2 regions of the Kitasatospora sp. MBT66 genome follow, and region 1 is predicted to be linked to the other one. Evidence: riboswitches for the same ligand, from Rfam matches in the RefSeq annotation. Region 1 holds a riboswitch; the other holds the start of a gene.
The links. A riboswitch is a leader RNA that binds a small molecule or an ion and turns the genes downstream of it on or off. The one in region 1 is predicted to bind S-adenosylmethionine.
Positions count from the first base shown of each region.

Region 2: it holds a riboswitch for S-adenosylmethionine, as region 1 does, so the genes downstream of both, BI06_RS35060 (IclR family transcriptional regulator) here and thrC (threonine synthase) in region 1, are expected to answer to the same signal.

Region 1 is NZ_JAIY01000008.1:503,647-506,805, forward strand. Features, by position in the region: gene BI06_RS23715 (ubiquitin-like small modifier protein 1) at 1-142, opposite strand, end outside; gene thrC (threonine synthase) at 195-1,481, opposite strand; SAM riboswitch class I at 1,500-1,631, opposite strand; gene BI06_RS23725 (glucosyl-3-phosphoglycerate synthase) at 1,782-2,792, shown strand; gene BI06_RS23730 (trehalose-6-phosphate synthase) at 2,840-3,159, shown strand, end outside.
Region 2 is NZ_JAIY01000014.1:125,272-128,430, forward strand. Features, by position in the region: gene BI06_RS35050 (TetR family transcriptional regulator) at 1-453, shown strand, start outside; gene BI06_RS35055 (DUF1963 domain-containing protein) at 469-1,230, opposite strand; SAM riboswitch class I at 1,346-1,488, shown strand; gene BI06_RS35060 (IclR family transcriptional regulator) at 1,683-2,396, shown strand; gene BI06_RS35065 (SGNH/GDSL hydrolase family protein) at 2,442-3,159, opposite strand, start outside.

The DNA of each region.
Region 1 (3,159 bases):
CGAGGATCCGCGCGGCGATCCCGGCGTGGTTGCGCTCCAGGTCGGCGATCACCTCGCCCAGCGTGGCGCCCTCGGCGGGCACCTCGCTGACGCCGCCGGTGTAGGTGCGCAGGATGGTCGGGATGCGGACGTTGGCGCTCATGGGGGTCTCCTCGTTTCGGGCGCTGGGCGGATCGATCAGGGGGGCGGCAGGGTCAGGCGGAGGCCAGGCCGGCGCCCCGGAAGGCGTCCAGGGTCGGCCGGATGACGGCGGTCATGCCGGCCTCGGAGACGGCGTCGAGGGTCTTCAGCCCGTCACCGGTGTTGATGGCGACGGTCTCCTTCGACGGGTCCAGTTGTCCGGTCTCGACCAGCTTCTTGAGCACGCCGACGGTCACGCCGCCCGCGGTCTCGGCGAAGATGCCCTCGGTCCGGGCCAGCAGCCGGATCGCCGCCACGACCTCCACGTCCGTGACGTCCTCCACCGCGCCGCCGGTGCGCCGGGCGATGTCCAGCACGTACGGGCCGTCGGCCGGGTTGCCGATCGCCAGCGACTTGGCGATGGTGTCCGGCTTGACCGGCCGGATCACGTCGTGGCCGGCCTTGTAGGCCGCCGAGACCGGCGAGCAGCCCTCCGCCTGGGCACCGAAGATCCGGTACGGCCGGTCCTCGACCAGGCCCAGCTTGATCAGCTCCTGCAGACCCTTGTCGATCTTGGTGAGCTGGGAGCCCGAGGCGACCGGGATCACGATCTGCTCCGGCAGCCGCCAGCCGAGCTGCTCGCAGATCTCGTAGGCGAGCGTCTTGGAGCCCTCGCCGTAGTACGGCCGCAGATTGACGTTGACGAAGCCCCAGCCCTCGCCGGCCGGGTCGCCGATCAGCTCCGAGCAGAAGCGGTTCACATCGTCGTAGTTGCCCTCGATGCCGACCAGCTCGCCGCCGTACACGCCGGCCATCACGACCTTGCCCTGCTCCAGGTCGTGCGGGATGAACACGCAGGACCGGAAGCCGGCCCGGGCCGCCGCCGCGCCGACCGCGCCGGCCAGGTTGCCGGTCGAGGAGCAGGACAGCGTGGTGTAGCCGAACACCCGGGCCGCCTCGATGGCGCAGGCCACCACGCGGTCCTTGAAGGAGTGGGTCGGGTTCCCGGAGTCGTCCTTGATGTGCAGCTGCCCGGTGAAGCCGAGCTCGCGGCCCAGGTTGTCCGCCTTCACCAGCGGGGTCCACCCCGGGTTGAGGTTCGGCTTGGTCGCCACGTCGGCCGGGACGGGCAGCAGCGGCGCGTAGCGCCAGATCGACGCCGGACCGGCCTCGATCCGCTTGCGCAGCTCCTCGGCGCCCTCGCTGCCGAAGTCGTAGGCGATCTCCAGCGGACCGAAGCACTCGAGACAGGCGAAGCTGGGACCGAGCGGGAACCGGGTGCCGCACTCGCGACAGGACAGCGCGGTGGCGGGGCCGAGGTCAACGGTGGCGGTGACGGGTGCGGCGGTGTCGATAGCCATGATGGGCGGAGGCCTCTCTCCTCATCTTCCCCGTGACGCGGTCGCGCCCGGGCCGGAATTGGCACCTGTCCCGCCGGGGCGTGAAGCCAGCCGTGCGAGAAGGTTGCCGGGACGTCAACGGGCCGTTCCCTCAGTCCCTCTGGATGAGCTCTGTGAAGTTGTGGGTTGTGCTCAGCGGCGACCCCGGCGTGCGAAGGTCCGATCGCTGTACGAAGACTGTATCCGAAGGCATCGGTCCCGAACCCGACCGTCCGCCACGCGAGATGACCCGTCCCAACCGATCCCGTCGAGGAGAGCACAGTGCCCGCCGAACCGACCCCCGCGCTCCTCCCCGAGACCGCGTCCTGGCTGCGCCGGCGCTCGTGGACCGCGGCCGACCGACCGGTTCACACCCTCCCGGCCGCCAAGCGCGCCCTCGGCCCGGCGGGCACCGTCAGCGTCGTCCTGCCCGCCCTGGACGAGGAGGCCACCGTCGGCGAGATCGTCCGGGTCATCCGGCGGGAGCTGATGGAGCGACTACCGCTGGTGGACGAGCTGGTGGTGGTCGACTCCGGCTCCGTCGACGGCACCGCCGAGGTCGCCGCCGAGGCCGGGGCCACCGTCGTCCACCGGGACGCCGTCCTGCCCCGGCTGCCCGCCGCCCCCGGCAAGGGCGAGGTGCTGTGGCGTTCGCTGCTGGTCACCCGCGGCGAGATCGTCTGCTTCGTGGACGCCGACCTGCGCGAGTTCGACCCCGCCCTGGTCTCCGGCATCCTCGGCCCGCTGCTCACCGAGCCGGACATCCAGCTGGTCAAGGCCATGTACGACCGGCCGCTGGAGACCGACGGCGCGGTGGTGCCGGCCGGCGGCGGCCGGGTCACCGAACTGGTCGCCCGTCCGCTGCTCAATCTGCACTGGCCGGAACTCGCCGGTTTCGTCCAGCCGCTCGGCGGCGAGTACGCGGCCCGCCGCTCCCTGCTCGAACGGCTGCCCTTCCCCACCGGCTACGGCGTCGAGCTCGGCCTGCTCGTCGACGCCCTGGAGACGGCCGGACTGGACGCGCTCGCACAGGTGGACGTCGGCATCCGCCACCACCGGCACCAGGACGCCCAGGCACTCGGCCGGATGGCGGCCACCATCTACCGCACCGCGCTGGAGAGACTGGACCGCACCCACCGACTGAAGGCCTCCGCCGACCTGGTCCGCCCACTGCTCACCCAGTTCACCCGCGACCCGCTGACCCGCGCCTTCACCGCCCACACCCACCCGGTCACCGCGACCGAGCGGCCGCCGATGCACACCGTGCCCGAGTACGCCACCCGACGCCGATGACCGGTCCCGGGGGTTTGCCGCCCCGGACCCCCGGCAACGAACCAACCATGGGTGATCTCACGACCGAGCGTTCGAATCCGACCGGCGCCGCCGCGGTACTGGTGGCGTCCAACCGGGGGCCGGTCTCCTTCGGCACCGCTGACGACGGCACACTGACCCTCCGCAGAGGCGGTGGCGGACTGGTCTCCGGGCTGTCCGCGATCGACGACCCGGACGCCGTCTGGGTCTGCGCCGCCCTCTCCGACGCCGACCGCAGGGCCGCCCGCGAGGCCCCGGACGGCCGGCTCGACCGGGCCGGCCACGACGTCGGCGGCCAGGCCGTCCGGATGCTCGGCATCGACCCGGAGACCTTCGCCCGCGCCTACAA
Region 2 (3,159 bases), on a different contig from region 1:
GCCGCGCGGAGCAACAAGGCGCAGATCTACCACTACTTCGGGAACAAGGCCGGGCTGTTCGAGGCGGTCTGGAACGAGCTGGTCGAGCAGATCGTGGTGAGCGTGCCGCTCGACGTGCACGACCTGCCCGGGTTCGCGGCCGGTCTGGGCGACCTCTACGCCGCGGACCCGGACATGCCCCGGATCATCACCTGGCAGCGGCTGGAGCACGGCGACGCCTTCAACGAGCTCGCCGTCGCCGAGGTGCGCAGGCGCAGCGCCGACATCGCCCGGGGGCAGGCCGACGGCCGGGTCTCGACCCGGTTCGAGCCCGAGGTGCTGTTCGCCCTGCTGGTCCATGTCGCGATGCTGTGGGCGGCCGCGAACCCGGAGGTGCTGACGGTCGTGGACGTCGCCGACCGGGAGCGCAGCCGCGAGCTGATCCGCCGGATCGCCACCGTCCTGGCGGAGTGAGCCGGCGGGTGCAGTTCAGCACTGCCAGAGGAACGCCGCCTCGGTGCAGGGGGAGCAGGTGAAGGCGTAGGCCCGGCCGCTGCCGAAGTTCATGGCGGTGAGGGGATCGGGTCCCTCCTGGAGCTGGACGGCGAGCCGCATCGGCTCCGCGCAGGTCGCACAACTCGGCGTCTGGTCGTACTGGAGCCAGGCCGGTGTGCCGTTGAGCCGGCCGAGGACGTGGTTCCGGGGGCGGCCGGTCCGGGCCGCCCAGGCGGCGCGGGCACTGTCGAAGTCCGGGGCGTCCGGGAGGTGCTGGGGTTCGGCGGCGCGGGTGGCGCCGAGGAGCAGGACCTCGTCCTCGTCCTCCTCTTCGTCCTCGTCCTCCTCTTCGTCCTCGAACTCGTCCTCGTCCGGGTCGTCCGGGTCGTCCGGGTCGTCCTCCTCCTCGGCCTCGCCCTCGTCGAGGTCGGCCGGCACCGGAAGGGGAATCGGCACCAGCCCCTGGGCCGGGAGAATCAGCGCGAGGTTGGCACCCGAGCGGGCCTCCCAGTCCTGGCAGACACCCGGACGGTTCTGGCAGGCGAACAGCACCAGCAGCCGGTCCTGCTGCCCCGGACCTCCGGTGACGGCCGCGCCGGACCCGTCCAGCACGATCTGCGCGAGGAACTGCATCGGGCCGCCGCAATCGGCACAGGACGGCCAGGCGGTGCCGGGCGGGGCGAGCGGCACGCCGCCGATGCGCGTGACCGTCGCGTCGGCCGCGACCGGGCCGCCCTCGGTGATCAAGGTCGTCATACGGCCCGACTGTAGGACACCGCGCCGACAGCGCCGGGCTCCCGCCGGCACTGCCCGGCCGCAGCCGGGGGGCGGGCTTGGCAGGCGGGAGGGGGAGTCTTGTATCGTTCTCCGCGAATCATCCAGAGGGGTGGAGGGACCGGCCCTACGAAGCCCCGGCAGCTCCCCGTTCGACCCGGCGTCCGAAGTACGCGCCGTGCCGATCGGGATCAGTGCCAACTCCGGCCTGTCGCCAATGTGGCGCGGGAAAGATGAGGAGACACGGTGCTTTCTGTGCTGTCCTTCCCCCGGGCGCTTCCCATCCCGGACCTTTCGCGTACCCGTCTCGTGCCCGGCGCAGGCAATCGGCCAACTTCTGCGGCCCGCCCTCGCTGACCACCCCCCGGCTCCCTGCGGGGGGCCTCCGTGAGCGCGCCCCCTGGCGGCTCGCGGGATCTGAGACGGAGACATCCATGGAGAACACGAGTGGCGTCGGCGTGCTCGACAAGGTCACCTCGATCCTCGGCACCCTGGAGGCCGGTCCGGCCACCCTGGCCGGACTCGTGGCCGTGACCGGCCTGGCCCGACCCACCGCGCACCGGCTCGCCGTCGCGCTCGAGCAGCACCGGCTGGTCGCCCGGGACGTGGAGGGCCGGTTCATCCTCGGCCCCCGGCTCGGCGAGCTCTCGGCGGCCGCCGGGGAGGACCGGCTGCTGGCCGCCGCCGGCCCGGTCCTGGCCCGGCTGCGCGACGTCAGCGGGGAGAGCGCCCAGCTCTACCGCCGGCAGGGCGGCGTCCGCATCTGCGTGGCCGCCGCCGAGCGCCTCTCCGGCCTGCGCGACACCGTCCCGGTGGGGGTCACCCTCCCGATGAAGGTCGGCGCCGCCGCCCAGGTCCTGCTGGCCTGGGAGGAACCGGAGCGGCTCCACCGGGGCCTCCAGGGGGCGCGCTTCACGGCGACGGCGCTGAGCGGCGTCCGGCGCCGGGGCTGGGCCCAGTCGATCGGGGAACGCGAGCTCGGGGTCGCGTCCGTCTCCGCGCCGGTCCGTGGCCCGGCCAACCGGGTGGTGGCCGCCGTCACGGTCTCCGGTCCGATCGAACGGCTCACCCGCCACCCCGGCGCCCTGCTCTCGCAGACGGTCGTCGAGGCGGCCGACCGCCTCACCGAGGCCCTCCGCGTCACCTGACGGGCCCCCGGTCGCGGGGGTGTCCGCCCCTGCGGCCCCGGTTCGTCAGCCCAGGCTGTCGAGGTCGATGCTGTCCGCCATGACGCGGTATCCGAGCGGCCCGGGGTGGAGGTGGTCGCCGGCGTGGTAGCCGTCCGGGATCGCTCCGGTGTCCTCGGGGTCGACGGCCCGGTCGAAGTCGGCCACCGCGTCGTACGCGCCGGAGGTACGGATCCACTCGTTCAGGTCGCGGCGCAGCCGGTCGGTCTGCGCGGTCCAGAAGGGGGCGCCGCCGAAGGGCATCAGCGTGGCGCCCACGGCCTTGACGCCTCGGGCGTGGGCGGCCCGGATGAGGGTGCGGTGGGCGTCGATCAGCCGCTGGAGCGTCACCGGCGGGTCGTCGCGGTCCACGCCGCAGATCTGGTCGCCGCTGCGGAGGATGTCGTTCATGCCGTGGGAGACGATGACGGTGCCGACGTTCGGCCGGTCGAGCACATCGCGCCGGAACCGGCGCAGGGCGCTGTCCCCGGCGCAGGCGGAATCGGCGAGCAGCTTGTTGGAGCCGATGCCGGCGTTGAGCACCGGCCGCGGCCGGCCGGTGGCGAGGAGCCGCTCGGCGAGCAGGTCGGGGTAGCGGTCGTCGCCGTCGACGGTGGCGCCGAACCCGTCGGTGGTGGACTCGCCGAATGCCACCACCGCCCTGCCCACGGGCCGCCCGCCGGTGACCTCGACCCCGCCGAGGTAGTACCAGGAGCCGTACCCGGGGCGGACGGCGTCGGTGAAC